Regions from separate parts of the Secundilactobacillus paracollinoides genome, predicted to be linked through region 1. Evidence: a T-box and tRNA genes for the amino acid it is inferred to sense, from the RefSeq annotation. Region 1 holds a T-box; the other regions hold tRNA genes.
The links. The T-box of region 1 lies ahead of pheS (phenylalanine--tRNA ligase subunit alpha). A T-box ahead of a tRNA ligase gene usually reads a tRNA of that ligase, here a tRNA-Phe.

Region 1 (7,322 bases):
CAAGGGCGAGTCCCGCTAAGGCCATGCCCAAGCGTAAAGGTTTATTTGATTTCATTTGTTAGTTGTCAATCCCCTTCTAAAATATTGCAGTCTTCACAATTTGCTTAACGCAACAAAGTAAATATTACTTGAAATAGGGGCATTTTTCAATTGGTAATGTTAAATTCGTGCCAGACAGGGGCCGTAATTGGCTTGACGTGCACTGCATCAACGACAGCGTACGGTGATGGCGACCGTTTCAGTCCGGCGACAAAGGTGGCAAGTGTTTCTGAGTCGGCCTGGGCTAATACTGAGACGGTCCCATCCCGTTCGTTTTTGACCCATCCAGTGACGTTTAGCTCGTCGGCCATGCGCTTGGTTGACCAGCGAAACCCGACGCCCTGGACACGGCCAACGACAGAAATTAATTGTGAGGCCATATAATCACTTCCTAAATCGTGCTAGTATGTATCTATAGTAACAAAATACGGAGAAAGAGGTGGCCATGATCGAAAAGATTACGTCTACACAAAATGCAAAGGTAAAAAAATGGCAACATTTAACGACAAAGAAGGGACACCAAAAATACCATCAATATCTGGTTGAAGGGTGGCATATCGTTGGGGATGCACTGACTGCTAACGAGCCAGTGCAAACGATTCTGGCAACGGCAGATCAGCTTGAAGCGCACGAGGATGACCTGCCAGCAACGTTGGAACAGATTGAGATCTCAGAAGAAGTTGCCAAAAAATTAACGGATACGGTCACACCCCAGGGCATTTTCGCTGTTGTGAACATCACTGCTGCTACCAGAGTTGCCCCGGAAGACGCGGCCGGTGCTTGGCTTATGCTGGATCGGATCCAGGATCCCGGTAACATTGGGACGATGGTCAGAACTGCGGATGCAGCCGGATTCACTGGTATCGTGTTTGGTAAAGGCACGTCCAGCCGCTACAATCCTAAAGTTGTTCGGGCGATGCAGGGCAGTCAATTCCATGTCCAATTGACCGAGGGAGACCTAACCGCCTGGTTGACAACATTCAAAGGCGCGGACAAGCCCGTTTACGGGACGGCCTTAAATAAAGATGCGAAGAATTTCCGGGACGTCACTGCATCAACTGAGTTTGGCCTCATCATGGGCAACGAAGGCCAGGGCATGGCGCCTGAATTGATGGCTGAAACGACCGACAATCTCTATATTCCAATTAAGGGGAATGCAGAATCGTTGAACGTTGCAATTGCGGCTGGCGTGTTGATGTTTCAACTGAACCAGTAAAATTGGTTCGGTTTTGTCCGAAAATCAGTCATGATTGCACTATTTTAGGTCTCTTTAGGTTTATTTAACCGAATAAAGGGCCATTTTACTTGTTATTTGTAATGAAATTCAGTATAGTATGTCTAAATGAACTTACTTAAGTAAAGGAAGCGTTCTATGAAGACCAATGATTGGCGTACAGACAAAGAATACATCGCTTTAGTGGACGACTTGCTGGCTAAGCCAGAAGTACAGAAATTGGCTAACTATACGCAGCACCACCATTCTGACCGACTCACACATTCGATCTCAGTGTCTTACGATAGTTACTTAATTGCTAAAAAACACGGCCTTAACACCCGGGCAGTTGCGCGGGCAGGGTTGTTACATGATTTATTCTACTATGACTGGCGCACCACCAAGTTTAACTTGGGCTCTCATGCCTTCATCCACCCACGGGTCGCACTGCGAAACGCGGAAAAGCTGACTGAGCTGACCCCCATGGAAAAGGATATTATTCTGAAACACATGTGGGGTGCCACGGCGGCCATGCCAAGATATCGCGAAAGTGTCATCGTGAGTCTGGTCGATGATTACGATGCGATTCACGAGTTCTTTAGCCCACTTCGGGCCCGCATGAGCCAGTGGAATATGAAACGATTAAAGCAAGTCTTATTTGATGACAAATAGTGATAACAGGGGGTGTTAAGATGGATCAAGCCTTAACGCAAGGATTAGTGGATATTGACAATTTTGAACTCTGTCCAAAGTTTGAGCAGACGTTTAGTATTTTAGGTAAAAAATGGAACGGACTGATTATCGATGTATTGTTGAACCTCGGCCCGCAACGGTTTAAAGATATTGCAGGTAAGGTGACTAGGTGTTCAGATCGGGTGTTGGTCGAACGCCTTAAGGAACTCGAGATGAACGGCATCGTTGTTCGCAACACCTATGACGATTCGTCGTTGATCGAATACGCCCTCACTGAAAAAGGTCAAGACCTTGCCGGTGTCATGAAGACGGTGCACAACTGGTCTGAAAAATGGAACCAGTTAGATGCTGATGATCCGCAAGAGGTTGACCAATGCCACCAACCGCTGTAAACTAATTGGTGTGTAAAAATTGAATGAAATGCCTTAACGAAAGAGTAGTAGGTTCAGCGCTAATCCCAGAGAGACGGCTAGGTCAGTGGAAGGTCGTCGATTGGTTAGGATCGAATTCACTTTCCGAGCAGAGATTGGGCGTCGCGGTCATTAGGGTCGTGACAAATAATCGTCCGGTTGATTGACCGTTATTAAATTACCGAGTGTACTTATTGATAAGTAAACAAGGGTGGTACCGCGAAGACTTCGTCCCTTTATTTTGGGGCGGAGTTTTTTTATTTTGTTAAGGAGGATCCATAATGACACTTAGAGATCAATTGGAAAAAATTCGCGATGAGCGAAAGCAGAGTATCCTCGATGTTGACGACCTTAAAAAGCTTGATGAACTGCGTGTGCAGTTGTTAGGTAAAAAAGGCCCCGTCACTCAAGCGCTCCGCAGTATGAAAGACTTACCCGCAGACGAACGACCTAGCTTTGGCCAGTTTGCAAATAAGGTGCGTGACGACCTAAAAAACGCCATTGATGATCGCAATAGCGAACTACAACAGGCAGCGTTAAACTTTAAGCTGCAACACGAAAAAATTGATGTGACCTTACCAGGGGCTGCCGTTACTCAGGGACAACCACACGTGATTCAACAAATCGTTGATCAGCTGGAAGACCTCTTTATGGGCATGGGCTACCAAGTTTTGAGCGGTCCAGAAGTCGAAGAAGACAAGTACAACTTTGAAATGATGAACCTGCCTAAGGATCATCCAGCACGGGATATGCAAGATACGTTCTATATCACCAAGGAAATTTTGATGCGGACACAAACCTCACCGATGCAGGCAAGAACGTTGGAGACCCACGATTTTAGTAAGGGGCCGTTGAAGATGATCTCACCAGGGGTCGTTTACCGTCGTGATACGGATGATCCAACCCACTCTCATCAATTCCACCAGGTGGAAGGGCTTGTCATCGATAAGCACGTTACCATGGCTGATTTAAAAGGTACCTTGGAACTGGTTGCACACACCTTATTTGGTGACCGATTTGACGTCCGGTTGCGCCCAAGTTACTTCCCATTTACTGAGCCTTCTGTTGAAGCCGATATTACCTGCTTTAACTGTGGCGGTAAGGGCTGTAACGTCTGCAAGTACACCGGCTGGATCGAAGTGCTCGGTGCCGGGATGGTTCACCCGAACGTGTTGAAGATGGCTGGGGTTGACCCAACCGTTTACGGTGGCTTTGCCTTTGGTCTTGGCCCTGACCGGTTTGCAATGCTGAAGTATGGTGTTGACGATATCCGGAACTTCTACTTAAACGACGTCCGGTTCCTCACCCAATTTGCTAAGAAAGGATAATCAAAACCTATGAAAATTTCTTATCGCTGGTTAAAAGAGTATCTCGATATTGATGTACCAGCCAAAGACTTAGCAGAAAAAATCGAACGGGGTTCCGTTGAAATTGATTCTGTCGAAAAGCCTAGTGATGGTCTTAAAAAGATCGTGGTCGGTGAAGTGATGTCCATGGAACCGCATCCCGATTCTGATCACTTAAACATTTGCCAAGTTGATATTGGGGAAGACGACCTATCCCAAATCGTATGTGGCGCACCCAATGTTGCGCCTAACCACAAAGTTATTGTTGCACTGCCTGGTTCAAGAATCGGCGGCAACGTCAAAATTAAGCGGTCTAAGATGCGTGGCGTCACTTCCAATGGGATGATCTGTGCGCTGGATGAAATTGGGTTCAGCAAGGACGTTGTCCCAAAGGAATGGGCGGACGGTATTTACTTCTTGCCAGACGATGCCGAAGTCGGTGAACCGGTTTTCCCTTACCTTGGGATGGACGATGAGCTGATCGACGTTGATGTAACCCCTAACCGTGGCGACATGCTGAGTGTTTACGGTGTCGCAAATGACGTCGCTGCGTTGTACGACAAAACTGCTAAGTTGAATCACCCTGATGTGACTGAAATTGGCGAAAAAGCTGTTGATCAGGTGACGTTGGACACGGATGAAAGCCTAGCACCAATCTATAAGATGCGGCTCGTTAAAAACGTGACGATTAAACCAAGTCCACGCTGGTTACAGATTAAATTGTGGAACGCTGGCGTTCGCCCGATCAATAACGTGGTCGATGTCACTAACTACATTTTGCTGAAGTATGGTCAACCGCTGCACGCCTTTGACTTTGATAAGATCAAGGGGAACACGGTCGTGACTCGAAACGCGCGGGCAGGCGAAAAGCTTACTACGTTGGATGAGGAAGAACACGACCTTGATGCAAACGACATCGTGATTGCTGATACGGATAAGCCGATTGCATTAGCCGGTGTGATGGGCGGCTTCAATTCAAGAATTGATGACGACACCACAACGGTTGCCATTGAATCAGCTGTGTTCCAGCCAACATTGATCCGGAAAACGGCGCAGCGGCACAACCTGCACACGGATGCATCCCAACGTTTCGAACGTGGGGTCAACCGTGGCGGCGTTGCCGAAGCCTTAGACGCTGCTGCTCAGATGATGGACGAACTGGCAGATGGTGATAGTTTAACGGGCATCGTGACCGGTGCAGAATACGACGTGACTGACGTCAACGTTGACGTCACACTCAGCCGTATCAACCATGTGCTGGGGACTGAATTGTCTGCTGATGAGGTTACTGCTATCTTTAAACGTCTTGGCTTTGGTGTCGCATTGAATGGTGAGACCTATACCGTAACTGTGCCGCCACGTCGTTGGGACATTCATATTGAAGCCGACCTGCTGGAAGAAGTTGCCCGGATCTACGGTTATGATGCCATTCCATCAACGTTACCAGTTGGCCCGACGACTCTGGGTAGTTTAACTGATAAGCAACGGTTGATTCGCGCATCACGTAGTTTGTTGGAAGGATTTGGCCTGAACCAAGCAATCTCATATGCCTTAACCACCAACGAAAAGGCACAACAATTCCTGATGCGTGACACAGAAACGACAGAACTCAGCTGGCCAATGACCGCTGACCACACTACCTTGCGCGAAAACTTAGTGAGTGGGTTGCTGGACGACGTTGCGTATAACAACGCGCGCCACGTGAACGACATTGCGCTTTACGAACAAGGCCGGGTGTTCTACCGTGAGGGCGACGAAGTTCGACCAAGCGAACAAGAACATATCGCCGGGGTCATCAGTGGTGAGTTGACACCAACGAGTTGGCAGAACAGCAAGGCCCAAAAGGTTGATTTCTATCAACTGAAGGGCATCGTTGAACAATTCTTAGCTAACCTTGACGTCGAAGGCGACGTGACCTTTGAAGCCACCGACAAGTATCCAGAAATGCACCCAGGCCGAACGGCTGATATTGCCATTCATGGGCACTACGTTGGCTTTATCGGGCAGGTGCACCCAACGACAGCGTCAGCATACAAGATCAAAGAATCATATGTGTTCGAACTGAACCTGGATGCCTTGATCGACATGCCAAAGAAGGCCAACCAGTACGAACCAATTTCGAAGTACCCGGCTGTAACTCGGGACATTGCGCTATTAGTCGATCGGGCAGTCACAAACGATGAGATCTTAGCTAAGATCCGCAAGCGTGGCGGGGCTTATCTGAAGTCCGTCAAACTGTTTGATGTTTACGCCGGCAAGAACTTGCCGGTTGGTAAGCAATCGATGGCCTACACCTTGACGTATCAAAATCCAAACGATACGTTAACGGATGATGAGGTCAACCAAGCATTTGCTAAGGTTGAGAAGATCTTGACTGAGGATCTGCACGCTGAAATTAGATAGTTATTAAATGCTTTAAAAGGCCAAGGATTTTGGATCCTTGGTCTTTTTGTGGGGAGTAAGTTGGTGGCGCTTTCTGTTGGTGTTGGGGTATAGGTGCGCTTGTTGTGTGGTTGGTTCCTTGCAGATTATGGGTGGAATTTCTGGACGATTACTGCTGAGACTTCATGGGATTGGAATTTTTGGTGGGGTTCTGTTATATTGTGGAAACGTGTTCAGCAAGCCAAGGGGCGGCCATGTAAGGAACTCTTGCAAAAATGCCAAGCCCGAGCATTTCTGCAAGAGTTCCTTACATTCTGCCCCCTTAACCGGCTTGCTTCACACTCTGCTTCTATTACAAATTCCTCAAGAACCCACAATATTACTGCAATCAACGTCGTTTTTTGGTAAACTATACAAGATTGAAAAAGAAACGGAACGGGGGAACTACTCGTGGATAAAGATAACCAACCCACCAAAAATGAGTCAGAGAACACTAAGCTGGACAGCACGGCCGCGGATGCCCAGACAACTGATACGACGGCACAGACACCAAATTCTGCACCTTCAAAAAATGATCAACAGGTAACTGGTGACAGCGGTGACAGTCAACCAACTGAGTCGGCAACGCCGTCGGGGACGATGCCACCAACAGGTAATGGGGGATCGACGCCGCCAACACCGCCAGAAAAACCGGGCAAGCCCAAGATGAGCATGGGTCACCGGATCATTATCGGCGTGGTCAGCATTTTGGTTGTCCTTGTTGTCGTGAGCGGTATCGGGTTTTATCGATACTTTAAGTCGGCGCAAAAGCCGTTAAATGCCCATAGTACCCAAGTCGTTCAAGTGGATATTCCCATGGGTGCCTCAACGAAAAAAATTGGGTCGATCCTGCAAGAAAAGAACATCGTCAAAAGTGGGATGGTCTTCAACTATTTCGTGAAGTCACGTAACTTTACTGCCTTTCGTGCGGGTTATTACCAATTGAAGTCTTCAATGACCTTGACCCAGATTGCTAAACAGCTCGAAAAGGGCGGTTCCAGTGAACCTATTCAGAGTTCCAAAGGGAAAGTGCTCGTCCGTGAAGGGGTTCAGATCAAGGACATTGCGACAACGATTGCGGCTTCAACTGATTTTAGTAAGAGTGAATTTCTGAGTTTAATGAAGGATCAAACCTTTATGAATCAGCTCTACAAACAATATCCACAGCTCTTAAAGTCAACGATGACAAGCAAGCACGTG
Region 2 (7,322 bases), 550 kb from region 1:
CCGCGCCTTCGTGATCTATTAATGCACCTATATCGGCGGCTGAAAACTAATAGTGAGTAGCTCTGAATACGTCGTAAGCAGTAGATAACTGACCGTATTGAATACTGCGATTTCATCACAAATATAAAAAGAAGCCTGGTATGTCTCGTTCTTTGAGACATACCAGGCTTCTTACTATGATGCGTTCTTGTCTTCGTTCTTATCAGGAATTAGTACTCCAGCTTGCGCTCTTTTGACTGCCTCAAGATCGGATTCTTTGAAATTCCATGGTAAATAAGCTGCTAACTGTTCCTTTTTTGGGAAAGTTGGTAGTTGCGCAACTCCGAGTAGAATATATTCGATATATTTCGTCGGATCAATGTGATTGGCCTTGGCACTCTCGACAATTGTCATCCAAATTGCTGTTGATCTAGCACCTTCTGGGCTAGTACTGAACAGCCAGTTCTTTCGACCAATCACTAAACTCTTCATCGTTCGTTCAGCGGTGTTGTTGCTCCAGTCCATGGTTCCATCGTTCACGATTCGGCTCAGATACATGCGTTGATCAGCCGCGTAAGTCACGGCTTTACCTAGTCGGGACTTAGCTAGCCCGTCATAGTGATCGACCCACTGCCAGAACTGTTTTAAAAGCGGTCTTATTTTACTACGCCGACGTCGCTGGCGTACTCGTGGAGAAAAGTGTTGCCAGGTCTTTTCGAGTCGAAACATGCTGTTGATCAATCGCAAGGGTGTTTCAACGTACTGTTTATCGGCATCAAACGCATCTTTGAACTTTCGCCGGACGTGCGCCCAACAGCCGACGCGCTTGATTGCCTGATCACCAAGCAGATTATAGCCCGCATATCCGTCGCATTGTAACACGCCTTGATACGTGCTACAGAGTTGTTTCTGCGCGAATGAACCAGCTCTGGTCTGGCTATAAGCATAGTACACAATCCGATTGGTTAGCTTCAAAGGGATGGTCGCGACCCACATGTAAGATCTTGACTTTGCTGCCCGACCAGGCTCGTTAATAACTTGGATTGGTGTTTCATCACCTTGAAGGTGATGACGGGCAATTAATTCTCGGTGGATCAGACCATACAATGGTTCTATCAGTTGGCTAGTTTTGATGATCCAATTAGCTAAGGTCCCCTCTGAAACATTAAAGCCGCCCTGTTTAAGGGCTCTTTGTTGTCGATACAAGGGCAGATCTAACAGAAACTTGTCACTGATCACATGCGCTGCCAGCGATGCTGACAATGGACTATGGGCTAATAAACCATGCGGCGCCTGGCTCTGAAACATATAAGTAAGGCCAGTTTGTCTTTCACATTCACTGCAGGTGCCAGTTTCTATGTAGATTCTTTTAACGTACAGGCGTCCCGGTTCGTAACAGACAGACTTCTTGGCGGACAAATTTTTTGCCGACGATGAGCCAGTCAGAGTGTCCGTGAGGACACTGACTGGCTCATCGAATGGAATTAAAACGTCCTGAACCGGCAGGTCAGGACTGATTGTTTGTTTGCGTGTCTTCTTTTTCGACCTGATCTTGGTTATTACTTGGTAGGTCTCTTCGCTTTGGTTCCCAGTTTGCTCTGGTTCGGTAAAAACACCACTTTGTCCGAATAATGACAATTGATCAGAATTAATTCTTTCAGAGCTTTGGCCATAGATCTTTTTGGTTAAAAATGCCACCTGTTCTTCCAGAAGTAGAATCGTCTGTTTTAGTTCGTGCACTTCTTGTTTTAGCTCAGTGTTCTGTCGAATTAGTTCGGCTTCAATATTTTTTACGTGCTTAGCCATCGCATTCACTCCTTTCCGTATATAAGAGTTGTTGAAATGAGTTTACCACTCGCTAAACGGGTTTAAAAGCTATTTTTTGTGACCCGGTGGGTTCACTTGATGAATGGTCGACTCCAGCGACCACCCGCTCAGGAGACGAAGTAACTGTTTGGGATTTAGCTTACGAATTGCAGCTTGATCAACTGGCCATTGGAGTCGACCATTCTCAATTCGTTTGTATAATAACAGGAATCCGTCACCATCCCAGTACAGTGCTTTGAATCGGTCTTTACGACTCCCGCAGAACAAATATAACGCGCTGTTATATGGGTCCAAATCAAATTGATCTTGAACCACCCCAGCTAGACCATCAATTCCTTTTCTTAAATCTGTTTTTCCGCAGACCAGAAAGATCTGATGAAGCTTATTTTGATCGATTATCATCGCTAAACACCGCCTTTAGGAATGCATCTAAAATATAACCATTAATGTGATTGTAGATAATGACAGATTTGTTGGTGCCGACTTTGATGTGCATTGCTTTCGTCGTAACCGTTGGTTGCGACTGTGGCGTTTGACCCATGCGAATTTGAACAATATCAGGTTTTTCAGTCATAAAAAATTACCTCACCAATTTTATTTGATGAGGTAATCGTAAATCATTTTAGAGTTGATTTGAATACGGTCGGTTATCTACTGCTTACAATACGTCTAAAGGTGGCCAGTTTTTTGAAATAAGCATGGCAGCATTCCTAAGTTAGCTGCCATGCTTATTTTTGAAATCGAGTAGGAGGTAATTGATTAATTCAATTACCGACCTCTCACACCACCGTACGTACGGTTCCGTATACGGCGGTTCAATAATTTAAGCACTTTGTATTGACTGGAGTGTCTTGCTCATATTGATGAGTCCAAGGCGTTCCAGTCTTTTGTTTGTCAGAGTATAGGTCAATGTCTTGCTATGCGCAGTTCGCCAATAACCCTTACGGGTATTGGCCATTGTATAAGCACTGGTGCCAGAAAGCCCCAGTTTTACAAGATGATTGACCTTTGTTTTGAGCTTCTTCCACTGTTTCCAAATATACTGGCGAATCCTTGCTCGCAACCATTCGTCTAAGTGACGGATAAAATTGGTCATTTTCCCGACCGAATAGTACTGTAACCACCCACGCATCTTTTGATGAATCTCGTTAAACACCAGGTTTAACGAAACGCCCCGATTGCGCTTGGTCATTTTCCTGAGTGCAGACTTGATGCGTTGCTTGGCCTGCCAAGCAGGTCGCGCATACGCACCTCCTCGACCAACCCCCAAGGAAAATCCCAGGAACTTGGCCCGCAGAGGCGAACTTACTGATGTCTTGTCCTCATTGACGGTGACCTTTAGGTCGCCTTCAAGAAAGCGAGTAACATTAGTCAGAACCCGTTCTCCAGCACGTTTGCTTCGGACATAAATATTACAATCGTCCGCATAGCGGACAAACTTATGACCTCTGGAAGTTAACAGCTTATCCAGTTCGTTGAGATAAATGTTAGCCAAAAGTGGCGATAAGGGGCCACCTTGAGGGGTGCCTTTATCACTTCGTTCAAATAGACCACCATTCATGACACCGCTGGTTAGGAAGCGACGAATGAGATGCAGTATCCATGGATCCGTAATATACTGCTCAATAAATTTAATAAGCAGATCGTGGTTGACCGTATCGAAGTATGCTTTTAAATCGAGATCCACGACATAGTGATAGCCCTGATTGTAGAACTGAACCACTCTATCAATGGCATCTTTAGCACTTCGATTCGGTCGGAACCCAAAACTATTATCTGAGAAGACACGCTCAAATGTTGGCACCATGACTTGCGCCATGGCTTGTTGAACAAGTCGGTCAATCACAGTTGGTATTCCGAGCTTGCGTTTACCACCATTAGGTTTTGGAATTTCAACCCGCTTAACGGGACGAGGCCGATAGGTCTCGTTTTGTAAAGCTTGCAGTAATTCCTGTTTATGTTTCCTCAAGTAGGGCAACAGTTCGTCAACGGTCATTCCGTCTAGTCCTGCTGCACCTTTGTTTCTGCAGACGCGAAGATAAGCCTCGTTCAGGTTATTTCGGTCTAAGACTAACTCTTGAAACTTAGTGCCGTTCATCATCGTATTTTCACCAGAGTCAGTGCTACGCACCCCGACTTGTTCTTGGGCTTCCAGTCCTACTGTCCGCCGGCGGTCAGCTTTTTCTGTATTCTGCGGTTGTTGCACTGTCTCCACCTCCAATATCAATGATGACCTATTATTGTTCAGCCCTTCGTGGCAGATACCACTACTATGGCCTCGGCTGACTCCTGTATCGTTCTGCACCACATCACTGCGATGTTTGTTCCTGTGGCGCTTAGCGCGCCTCTTGTCGGGAACGTACGATACAGGCCTCCCCGGGTAAGAACGCCCACTTTCGTACCATGTCATTGCCAGCTTTACTGCGATGGCCTCGAGTAGTATTGGACTTTGGTTTGTTTGGCAACCTCGTCCGACCAACACAGCCTTATAGCTGATTCTTGTACATCAATGCGGTACTTTGTCGCCGACTTCCTTCAGATTCCACCTCACGATGGACACCCTTGTCATTGACTTGCGGTTCCGACTACTACGGCCCGCAACGGACTTTCACCGTCTAGTTGGCGCCCATGCCGGGCGCACCAAAAAAACGATGAACTCACATTCATCGTTTACTGACGGTCCGTACGAGACTCGAACTCGTGATCTCCTGCGTGACAGGCAGGCGTCCTAAACCAACTAGACCAACGGACCAAATTGCGGGAGCTGGATTTGAACCAACGACCTTCGGGTTATGAGCCCGACGAGCTACCAGACTGCTCCATCCCGCGATAATATTATTTTTATGACCCGTACGGGATTCGAACCCATGTTACTGCCGTGAAAGGGCGGTGTCTTAACCACTTGACCAACGGGTCATTTATAAAATGACTTAACTATTAATGAAACAACGGAGAAAGAGAGATTCGAACTCTCGCGCCGCTTACGCGACCTACACCCTTAGCAGGGGCGCCTCTTCAGCCACTTGAGTATTTCTCCAATGGGCCTAAATGGACTCGAACCATCGACCTCACGCTTATCAGGCGTGCGCTCTAACCAGCTGAGCTATAGGCCCAAAAAGCGGGTAACGAGAATCGAACTCGCGACAACAGCTTGGAAGGCTGTGGTTTTACCACTAAACTATACCCGCATTTGGTATTTCTATTGGCGTTGTTTTATTAATGGCGCGGGACGGAATCGAACCGCCGACACACGGAGCTTCAATCCGTTGCTCTACCAACTGAGCTACCGAGCCATAAAAGCGGTTCGTACGAGACTCGAACTCGTGATCTCCTGCGTGACAGGCAGGCGTCCTAAACCAACTAGACCAACGAACCAAATAGATATTTAGAAATAATTGCGGGAGCTGGATTTGAACCAACGACCTTCGGGTTATGAGCCCGACGAGCTACCAGACTGCTCCATCCCGCGATAATAAAAAGGAGGATGAGAGATTCGAACTCTCGCGTGGTTTGACCCACCTGACGGTTTTCAAGACCGTTCCCTTCAGCCAGACTTGGGTAATCCTCCATAAGATACAATAACAATGATATAACATTACTTGACCATAGTAAAGACCCAAGTTAATGGACCTTGTAGGATTCGAACCTACGACCGGACGGTTATGAGCCGTCTGCTCTAACCAACTGAGCTAAAGGTCCGAGCACTAATGATCAATCGCGGCGGGGGGGATCGAACCCTCGACCTCCCGGGTATGAACCGGACGCTCTAGCCAGCTGAGCTACACCGCGATGGTGTTTAAATAAAGATGAAACTATTTATTTAAATCGGGAAGACAGGATTCGAACCTGCGACCCCCTGGTCCCAAACCAGGTGCTCTACCAAGCTGAGCTACTTCCCGCTCAATGCACCCAGTAGGAGTCGAACCTACAACCTTCTGATTCGTAGTCAGACACTCTATCCAATTGCGCTATGGGTGCAAAATATTAAATTGTAACAATGCCGAGGACCGGGATCGAACCGGTACGGTCATCACTGACCGCAGGATTTTAAGTCCTGTGCGTCTGCCAATTCCGCCACCCCGGCGTTTTTGGCAAAAGCGGAAGACGGGATTCGAACCCGCGACCCCCACCATGGCAAGGTGATGTTCTACCACTGAACTACTTCCGCATATTCTGTTAAATGCCGACTAGAAGATTCGAACTTCCGACCCCCTGTTTACAAGACAGGTGCTCTACCAACTGAGCTAAGTCGGCAACTCAATAAATTAATGGGTGTAGAGATCCGAAATTTCTCTCGGTAATGAGCCGTGACAGGCTCGAACTGTCGACCCTCTGATTAAAAGTCAGATGCTCTACCAACTGAGCTAACGGCTCAATGGAGGATACAGGGCTCGAACCTGTGACCCTCTGCTTGTAAGGCAGACGCTCTCCCAACTGAGCTAATCCTCCATGAATGATAGCGTGGCAACGTCCTACCCTCGCAGGGGGCGATCCCCCAACTACTCTTGGCGTGCTGAAGCTTAACTTCTGTGTTCGGCATGGGAACAGGTGTATCCTTCAGGCTATCGCCACCACACTATTGAGAACTGGTGCTCTCAAAACTAGATAATATCGTTTTCCTACCGGAAATCACCGTTTTCTTACTTGGTTAAGTCCTCGACCGATTAGTACTAGTCCGCTCCATCCATCACTGGACTTCCACTTCTAGCCTATCTACCTGATCATCTCTCAGGGGTCTTACTTCCATAAAGGAATGGGAAATCTCATCTTGAGGCGAGTTTCACACTTAGATGCTTTCAGCGTTTATCTCATCCACACATAGCTACTCAGCAATGCGCCTGGCGGCACAACTGATACACCAGCGGTGTGTCCATTCCGGTCCTCTCGTACTAGGAACAGCTCCTCTCAAATTTCCTATGCCCGCGACGGATAGGGACCGAACTGTCTCACGACGTTCTGAACCCAGCTCGCGTACCGCTTTAATGGGCGAACAGCCCAACCCTTGGGACCGACTACAGCCCCAGGATGCGATGAGCCGACATCGAGGTGCCAAACCTCCCCGTCGATGTGGACTCTTGGGGGAGATAAGCCTGTTATCCCCAGGGTAGCTTTTATCCGTTGAGCGATGGCCCTTCCATACGGTACCACCGGATCACTAAGCCCGACTTTCGTCCCTGCTCGACCTGTCTGTCTCGCAGTCAAGCTCCCTTCTGCCTTTACACTCTACGAATGATTTCCAACCATTCTGAGGGAACCTTTGGGCGCCTCCGTTACTTTTTAGGAGGCGACCGCCCCAGTCAAACTGCCCACCTGACACTGTCTCCCACCACGCTAAGTGGTGCGGGTTAGAGTGTTCACACAACAAGGGTCGTATCCCACCAGCGCCTCTGCCGAAACTAGCGTTCCGGCCTCTACGGCTCCGACCTATCCTGTACAAGTTGTGTCAACACCCAATATCAAGCTACAGTAAAGCTCCATGGGGTCTTTCCGTCCTGTCGCGGGTAACCTGCATCTTC
Region 3 (7,322 bases), 110 kb from region 1:
GTGCCAGCAGCCGCGGTAATACGTAGGTGGCAAGCGTTATCCGGATTTATTGGGCGTAAAGCGAGCGCAGGCGGTTACTTAAGTCTGATGTGAAAGCCTTCGGCTTAACCGGAGAAGTGCATCGGAAACTGGGTAACTTGAGTGCAGAAGAGGACAGTGGAACTCCATGTGTAGCGGTGAAATGCGTAGATATATGGAAGAACACCAGTGGCGAAGGCGGCTGTCTGGTCTGTAACTGACGCTGAGGCTCGAAAGCATGGGTAGCGAACAGGATTAGATACCCTGGTAGTCCATGCCGTAAACGATGAATGCTAGGTGTTGGAGGGTTTCCGCCCTTCAGTGCCGCAGCTAACGCATTAAGCATTCCGCCTGGGGAGTACGACCGCAAGGTTGAAACTCAAAGGAATTGACGGGGGCCCGCACAAGCGGTGGAGCATGTGGTTTAATTCGAAGCTACGCGAAGAACCTTACCAGGTCTTGACATACTGTGCTAACCTAAGAGATTAGGCGTTCCCTTCGGGGACGCAGATACAGGTGGTGCATGGCTGTCGTCAGCTCGTGTCGTGAGATGTTGGGTTAAGTCCCGCAACGAGCGCAACCCTTATTGTCAGTTGCCAGCATTTAGTTGGGCACTCTGGCGAGACTGCCGGTGACAAACCGGAGGAAGGTGGGGATGACGTCAAGTCATCATGCCCCTTATGACCTGGGCTACACACGTGCTACAATGGATGGTACAACGAGTTGCAAACTCGCGAGAGCAAGCTAATCTCTTAAAGCCATTCTCAGTTCGGACTGTAGGCTGCAACTCGCCTACACGAAGTCGGAATCGCTAGTAATCGCGGATCAGCATGCCGCGGTGAATACGTTCCCGGGCCTTGTACACACCGCCCGTCACACCATGAGAGTTTGCAACACCCAAAGTCGGTTCGGTAACCTTCGGAAGCCAGCCGCCTAAGGTGGGGCAGATGATTAGGGTGAAGTCGTAACAAGGTAGCCGTAGGAGAACCTGCGGCTGGATCACCTCCTTTCTAAGGAATAATACGGAAGCCCTGCACTGAGACAAAACTTTGTTTAGTTTTGAGAGGTCTACTCTCAAACTGGTTCTTTGAAAACTAGATAATATCAATTTTCTTTTATTAATTAATAATTTCATTAATTAAGCCGAGAACACCGCATTATTTTGAGTTTTTTATTAGTAGTTAAACTACTTCGCATATACTCAATTAACTGAAATCACGTTAGTGATTTAGGTTAAGTTAACAAGGGCGCATGGTGAATGCCTTGGCACTAGGAGCCGATGAAGGACGGGACTAACACCGATATGCTTCGGGGAGCTGTACGTAAGCTTTGATCCGGAGATTTCCGAATGGGGAAACCCAGCCATCTTAACCGATGGTTATTGCTTAGTGAATACATAGCTAAGTAAAGGCAGACGTGGGGAACTGAAACATCTAAGTACCCACAGGAAGAGAAAGCAATTGCGATTCCCATAGTAGCGGCGAGCGAAGTGGGAACAGCCCAAACCAGGAAGCTTGCTTCCTGGGGTTGTAGGACTGAACATTTGAGTTACCAAAGTTGTTGGTAGTTGAACAGGTTGGGAAGCCTGGCCAAAGAGGGTGATAGCCCCGTAAACGAAACCAATAACCCTCAGTTCAGGATCCTGAGTACGGCCAGACACGTGAAACCTGGTCGGAATCCGGGAGGACCATCTCCCAAGGCTAAATACTCCCTAGTGACCGATAGTGAACCAGTACCGTGAGGGAAAGGTGAAAAGCACCCCGGAAGGGGAGTGAAATAGTTCCTGAAACCATGTGCCTACAATTAGTTGGAGCCCGTTAATGGGTGACAGCGTGCCTTTTGTAGAATGAACCGGCGAGTTACGCTAACATGCAAGGTTAAGTTGAAAAGACGGAGCCGTAGCGAAAGCGAGTCTGAAACGGGCGTTTCAGTATGTTGGTCTAGACCCGAAACCAGGTGACCTACCCATGTCCAGGGTGAAGGTGCGGTGAAACGCACTGGAGGCCCGAACCCGTGTACGTTGAAAAGTGCTGGGATGAGGTGCGGGTAGCGGTGAAATTCCAAACGAACTTGGAGATAGCTGGTTCTCTCCGAAATAGCTTTAGGGCTAGCCTCGGAATTGAGAATCGTGGAGGTAGAGCCACTGTTTGGACTAGGGGCCCGTCATGGGTTACTGAATTCAGATAAACTCCGAATGCCACAGATTTATATCCGGGAGTCAGACGGTGAGTGATAAGATCCATCGTCGAAAGGGGAACAGCCCAGACCACCAATTAAGGTCCCTAAGTGTATCCTAAGTGGAAAAGGCGGTGAAGTTGCATAGACAGCTAGGATGTTGGCTCAGAAGCAGCCACCATTTAAAGAGTGCGTAATAGCTCACTAGCCGAGTGATTTTGCGCCGAAAATGTACCGGGGCTAAGGATACCACCGAAATTGTGGATGTGACCATTAGGTCACGTGATAGGAGAGCGTTCTAAGGGCGGTGAAGCTAGATCGTAAGGACTAGTGGAGCGCTTAGAAGTGAGAATGCCGGTATGAGTAGCGAAAGATCAGTGAGAATCTGATCCACCGAATGACTAAGGTTTCCTGGGGAAGGCTCGTCCTCCCAGGGTTAGTCGGGACCTAAGCTGAGGCCGAGAGGCGTAAGCGATGGCTAACAGGTTGAGATTCCTGTACTAGTAAAGTGTGTTTGAACGATGGAGGGACGCAGGAGGCTAAGCCGTGCGCACGATTGGAAATGTGCGTTCAAGCAGTAAGTCAGGTTACCAGTTAAATGCTGGCAGCCGGGTTGACAAGCTGTGATGAGGACCGAATTTAAGTAGGGAAGTGGCCGACGTCACACTGCCGAGAAAAGCTTCTAGTGAATACTTTATTACCCGTACCGCAAACCGACACAGGTAGTCGAGGAGAGTATCCTAAGGTGTGCGAGTGAACTCTTGTTAAGGAACTCGGCAAAATGACCCCGTAACTTCGGGAGAAGGGGTGCTGCACGCAAGTGCAGCCGCAGTGAAAAGGCTCAGGCGACTGTTTATCAAAAACACAGGTTTCTGCAAAATCGTAAGATGACGTATAGGGGCTGACGCCTGCCCGGTGCTGGAAGGTTAAGTGGATGAGTTAGCTTCGGCGCAGCCCAGAAATGAAGCCCCAGTAAACGGCGGCCGTAACTATAACGGTCCTAAGGTAGCGAAATTCCTTGTCGGGTAAGTTCCGACCCGCACGAAAGGCGTAACGATCTGAGCACTGTCTCAACAAGAGACTCGGTGAAATTATAGTACCTGTGAAGATGCAGGTTACCCGCGACAGGACGGAAAGACCCCATGGAGCTTTACTGTAGCTTGATATTGGGTGTTGACACAACTTGTACAGGATAGGTCGGAGCCGTAGAGGCCGGAACGCTAGTTTCGGCAGAGGCGCTGGTGGGATACGACCCTTGTTGTGTGAACACTCTAACCCGCACCACTTAGCGTGGTGGGAGACAGTGTCAGGTGGGCAGTTTGACTGGGGCGGTCGCCTCCTAAAAAGTAACGGAGGCGCCCAAAGGTTCCCTCAGAATGGTTGGAAATCATTCGTAGAGTGTAAAGGCAGAAGGGAGCTTGACTGCGAGACAGACAGGTCGAGCAGGGACGAAAGTCGGGCTTAGTGATCCGGTGGTACCGTATGGAAGGGCCATCGCTCAACGGATAAAAGCTACCCTGGGGATAACAGGCTTATCTCCCCCAAGAGTCCACATCGACGGGGAGGTTTGGCACCTCGATGTCGGCTCATCGCATCCTGGGGCTGTAGTCGGTCCCAAGGGTTGGGCTGTTCGCCCATTAAAGCGGTACGCGAGCTGGGTTCAGAACGTCGTGAGACAGTTCGGTCCCTATCCGTCGCGGGCGTAGGAAATTTGAGAGGAGCTGTTCCTAGTACGAGAGGACCGGAATGGACACACCGCTGGTGTATCAGTTGTGCCGCCAGGCGCATTGCTGAGTAGCTATGTGTGGATGAGATAAACGCTGAAAGCATCTAAGTGTGAAACTCGCCTCAAGATGAGATTTCCCATTCCTATATGGAAGTAAGACCCCTGAGAGATGATCAGGTAGATAGGCTAGAAGTGGAAGTCCAGTGATGGATGGAGCGGACTAGTACTAATCGGTCGAGGACTTAACCAAGTAAGAAAACGGTGATTTCCGGTAGGAAAACGATATTATCTAGTTTTGAGAGCATCAGTTCTCAATAGTGTGGTGGCGATAGCCTGAAGGATACACCTGTTCCCATGCCGAACACAGAAGTTAAGCTTCAGCACGCCAAGAGTAGTTGGGGGATCGCCCCCTGCGAGGGTAGGACGTTGCCACGCGATTTGATTTCCGACTCAGTTGTTGGGACAACTTTAATAGTGAGTTTTGATGACGCATGTCGGAGACTCTTGGAGAGTTGTCCGAGTTGGCCGAAGGAGCACCACTGGAAATGGTGTAAACGGGCAAAAACCTGTTTCAAGGGTTCGAATCCCTTACTCTCCGTTCAGCAACTTTTAGTATGACCCGTTGGTCAAGTGGTTAAGACACTGCCCTTTCACGGCAGTAACATGGGTTCGAATCCCGTACGGGTCATTAGTCGAAAGACTACAATAAGTTTTTAGTTAACAACCTCATGGAGGATTAGCTCAGTTGGGAGAGCGTCTGCCTTACAAGCAGAGGGTCACAGGTTCGAGCCCTGTATCCTCCATCATGGTCCGTTGGTCTAGTTGGTTTAGGACGCCTGCCTGTCACGCAGGAGATCACGAGTTCGAGTCTCGTACGGACCGTTGTTAATAATTGAATATTAACAAGCATTAAATGGCTCGGTAGCTCAGTTGGTAGAGCAACGGATTGAAGCTCCGTGTGTCGGCGGTTCGATTCCGTCCCGCGCCATTATGGATGGGTAGCGAAGTCTGGCTAAACGCGGCGGACTGTAAATCCGCTCCTTCGGGTTCGGTGGTTCGAATCCACTCCCATCCACCATAGGGATATAGTATAATGGTAGTACATCGGTCTCCAAAACCGCTAGTGTGGGTTCAACTCCTACTATCCCTGTTTGTCATGTGATGGCGGTATTGGTGAAGTTTGGTTAACACACCGGATTGTGGTTCCGGCACGCGTGGGTTCGAGTCCCACATACCGCCCTTTGAAGATTGGGTTATAGCCAAGTGGTAAGGCAACGGACTTTGACTTCGTCATGCGCTGGTTCGAATCCAGCTAACCCAGTTGGATATGGTTCATCGATTTCAATATGGCGGTATAGCCAAGTGGTAAGGCAGAGGTCTGCAAAACCTTCATCGTCGGTTCGAATCCGATTACCGCCTTTGCCTTATTGAGAGGCCTATTCAACAACATTCAATTTATGCCGGAGTGGCGGAACTGGCAGACGCGCTGGACTCAAAATCCAGTGTCCGTTGAGGACGTGTGGGTTCGAACCCCACCTCCGGTACTAAAGTGACTAAGATAAATGATCTTAGTCTTTTTTTGTGTTTAAATTATTAATATTGCCTGTAATCATTACCGGCTCTTAGTCATCTAACGGTGCTTAAGCACGTGGTGAAGTGACCCGCAATTTTGTTCTAGAACGACAGTCGTGTACGGACTGTTGTCTAATTGGTATAAACCATGATATACTTTCTCTAAAAATTTTGAATCTGTCTGGACACTTGTTCGTTACTTTGCCCACAAAATAGGAGGAACTATGTACACTGGTCACCCATCATTGAAACAAGTGATAGAAACCTACGCTGAATTACACCGCGCCAGCCACACGCTATTTCGACCTGGACACCAAATTGATACTATTTTGAACATTCACAATCCGCTTGATCGATACCGGCCTATTGAATTACGAAATGAACAGATGCTGAGGGCAACCTCTTACGAAAATAAAATTGGCGATGTCACGCTAAAACTGATTTATGAGGAAACGCCATTAACCGCATATTTGTCCTATACAATCAAACACGCCAGACTTCATTTTAAACACTTCGTCGGCTATGTTGGAAACGAACAATACCCACTTGAGTCCTTCATTAAGGTGATTGGCGTCCAATTGCCGAAATTGATGGTCCCTAAAAAGAATCGTGTCATTTTTCCAGCTTTCTTTGTGTAGGCGTTGGTTGATGTAAAACATGAAGACACAGGTGCAACCATACTTTGTTTCGACTTCCGCAGCATGCTCATACGCCCTGATTAGTCATTAGTGCCTGTATGAGAGTGGTGTTTCATACTGAGTCTTAAAAACATCCCAAGACCAGAATTCATACGATGAATTCAGTCTTGGGATGTTTTTAATGATTGGGCAGGAAAACGATGAATGAGAGTCAAACTATGCTTCTACTCGACACTATATCACTCACGAAGGCGGACCCGTTATTTTGTTATCGCTAAACTCTTAAGAAGTACGACTATGGCGTCAAAATAGGCATCTGGGCGGGCATGCAACAGATCCTGATGGTCAACGGGCAAGATGTGCATTTGATGCACTTCATGCGCGTTAAAAACGGATAAAATCTGTTTATCCACTATGTATAAGATATCGTCGTTCGCATTATCCGTTACTGAAAAAGCATGTTCAGCTGAAACTGGATAGGCAAGGTGATGGGCTGTTAACCAGTCGCTGAGGTGATCACAGAATTGATTGATTAATGCAGTATCAACAATTGGGTTTCCCGTTAGCGCAGGCTGGAACTTCCCTTCACGAATGTCCCCAACAACTTTAATTTCTTTCAAGTCTTCAACCTCCCAGATAAGTCTTGATTACATTCAGTATCATAAAGCAAGAACGGCATTTATGATATTATTTGATGGACATTTTAGAAATCTTTAAAAGGTTGGTTGGGCAGGGCGCCCTATGAGATGAAAATACGGTTGAATCATCACTTTATTCTCTAAATGAGGGGGTGCATGAGCAGTGTCTTTAAACACTAAAAAAGCCTGTAAGCTAACAAATTGGGGTTTAGCTTGCAGGCTATTGGAATTGAGAAATCCTTATATAAGGCAGTAAAATCAGCTTTAAATGAGGTTCCTTTGTCGTTAACGGTTCAAAATGAGCACGATTGCAGTGAAGCAGGCTGATAACAGTAAGAATCGGTTTGACGTTTGGGATAGCTGTCTCGTGAGTAGGAATCAGATTATGAGACATACGATCGTCACAATAATCATTAAAATAGCTGATTCTGTCATGAAGAGTGCCAAAACGATTAAAACGCCTAGGAGGCCAACTGTTCCTGACCATTTAACGGTTACAAAATGAGCTTTAAAGAAGTACCCGTAACACAGAAATGGCAGTAACATGGCCTTAAC

Region 2: it encodes a tRNA-Phe, which carries the amino acid that the T-box ahead of pheS (phenylalanine--tRNA ligase subunit alpha) is inferred to sense. The anticodon was not compared.
Region 3: it encodes a tRNA-Phe, which carries the amino acid that the T-box ahead of pheS (phenylalanine--tRNA ligase subunit alpha) is inferred to sense. The anticodon was not compared.

The regions. Positions count from the first base shown of each region.
Region 1 covers NZ_CP014912.1:2,955,312-2,962,633, reverse strand. Annotated here, with positions in the region: gene yidC (membrane protein insertase YidC) at 1-55, opposite strand, end outside; gene AYR61_RS13005 (acylphosphatase) at 147-419, opposite strand; gene AYR61_RS13000 (TrmH family RNA methyltransferase) at 488-1,255, shown strand; gene AYR61_RS12995 (HD domain-containing protein) at 1,412-1,924, shown strand; gene AYR61_RS12990 (winged helix-turn-helix transcriptional regulator) at 1,945-2,337, shown strand; T-box leader at 2,362-2,594, shown strand; gene pheS (phenylalanine--tRNA ligase subunit alpha) at 2,637-3,683, shown strand; gene pheT (phenylalanine--tRNA ligase subunit beta) at 3,693-6,104, shown strand; gene mltG (endolytic transglycosylase MltG) at 6,723-7,322, shown strand, end outside.
Region 2 covers NZ_CP014912.1:2,406,901-2,414,222, reverse strand. Annotated here, with positions in the region: gene AYR61_RS10510 (DUF2075 domain-containing protein) at 1-60, shown strand, start outside; gene tnpC (IS66 family transposase) at 175-1,785, opposite strand; gene tnpB (IS66 family insertion sequence element accessory protein TnpB) at 1,855-2,208, opposite strand; gene AYR61_RS10495 (hypothetical protein) at 2,189-2,380, opposite strand; gene ltrA (group II intron reverse transcriptase/maturase) at 2,630-4,012, opposite strand; tRNA gene AYR61_RS10485 (tRNA-Asp) at 4,484-4,558, opposite strand; tRNA gene AYR61_RS10480 (tRNA-Met) at 4,562-4,635, opposite strand; tRNA gene AYR61_RS10475 (tRNA-Glu) at 4,651-4,722, opposite strand; tRNA gene AYR61_RS10470 (tRNA-Ser) at 4,756-4,843, opposite strand; tRNA gene AYR61_RS10465 (tRNA-Ile) at 4,846-4,919, opposite strand; tRNA gene AYR61_RS10460 (tRNA-Gly) at 4,924-4,994, opposite strand; tRNA gene AYR61_RS10455 (tRNA-Phe) at 5,027-5,099, opposite strand; tRNA gene AYR61_RS10450 (tRNA-Asp) at 5,107-5,181, opposite strand; tRNA gene AYR61_RS10445 (tRNA-Met) at 5,202-5,275, opposite strand; tRNA gene AYR61_RS10440 (tRNA-Ser) at 5,285-5,374, opposite strand; tRNA gene AYR61_RS10435 (tRNA-Ile) at 5,432-5,505, opposite strand; tRNA gene AYR61_RS10430 (tRNA-Met) at 5,522-5,595, opposite strand; tRNA gene AYR61_RS10425 (tRNA-Pro) at 5,632-5,705, opposite strand; tRNA gene AYR61_RS10420 (tRNA-Arg) at 5,711-5,784, opposite strand; tRNA gene AYR61_RS10415 (tRNA-Leu) at 5,805-5,890, opposite strand; tRNA gene AYR61_RS10410 (tRNA-Gly) at 5,903-5,974, opposite strand; tRNA gene AYR61_RS10405 (tRNA-Thr) at 5,988-6,060, opposite strand; tRNA gene AYR61_RS10400 (tRNA-Lys) at 6,108-6,180, opposite strand; tRNA gene AYR61_RS10395 (tRNA-Val) at 6,183-6,255, opposite strand; rRNA gene rrf (5S ribosomal RNA) at 6,266-6,382, opposite strand; rRNA gene AYR61_RS10385 (23S ribosomal RNA) at 6,451-7,322, opposite strand, start outside.
Region 3 covers NZ_CP014912.1:3,064,571-3,071,892, reverse strand. Annotated here, with positions in the region: rRNA gene AYR61_RS13550 (16S ribosomal RNA) at 1-1,028, shown strand, start outside; rRNA gene AYR61_RS13545 (23S ribosomal RNA) at 1,250-4,169, shown strand; rRNA gene rrf (5S ribosomal RNA) at 4,238-4,354, shown strand; tRNA gene AYR61_RS13535 (tRNA-Ser) at 4,426-4,517, shown strand; tRNA gene AYR61_RS13530 (tRNA-Glu) at 4,536-4,607, shown strand; tRNA gene AYR61_RS13525 (tRNA-Val) at 4,650-4,722, shown strand; tRNA gene AYR61_RS13520 (tRNA-Asp) at 4,727-4,801, shown strand; tRNA gene AYR61_RS13515 (tRNA-Phe) at 4,835-4,907, shown strand; tRNA gene AYR61_RS13510 (tRNA-Tyr) at 4,912-4,997, shown strand; tRNA gene AYR61_RS13505 (tRNA-Trp) at 4,999-5,069, shown strand; tRNA gene AYR61_RS13500 (tRNA-His) at 5,084-5,158, shown strand; tRNA gene AYR61_RS13495 (tRNA-Gln) at 5,169-5,240, shown strand; tRNA gene AYR61_RS13490 (tRNA-Cys) at 5,268-5,338, shown strand; tRNA gene AYR61_RS13485 (tRNA-Leu) at 5,379-5,463, shown strand; gene AYR61_RS13480 (hypothetical protein) at 5,716-6,129, shown strand; gene AYR61_RS13475 (hypothetical protein) at 6,390-6,749, opposite strand; gene AYR61_RS13470 (hypothetical protein) at 7,146-7,322, opposite strand, start outside.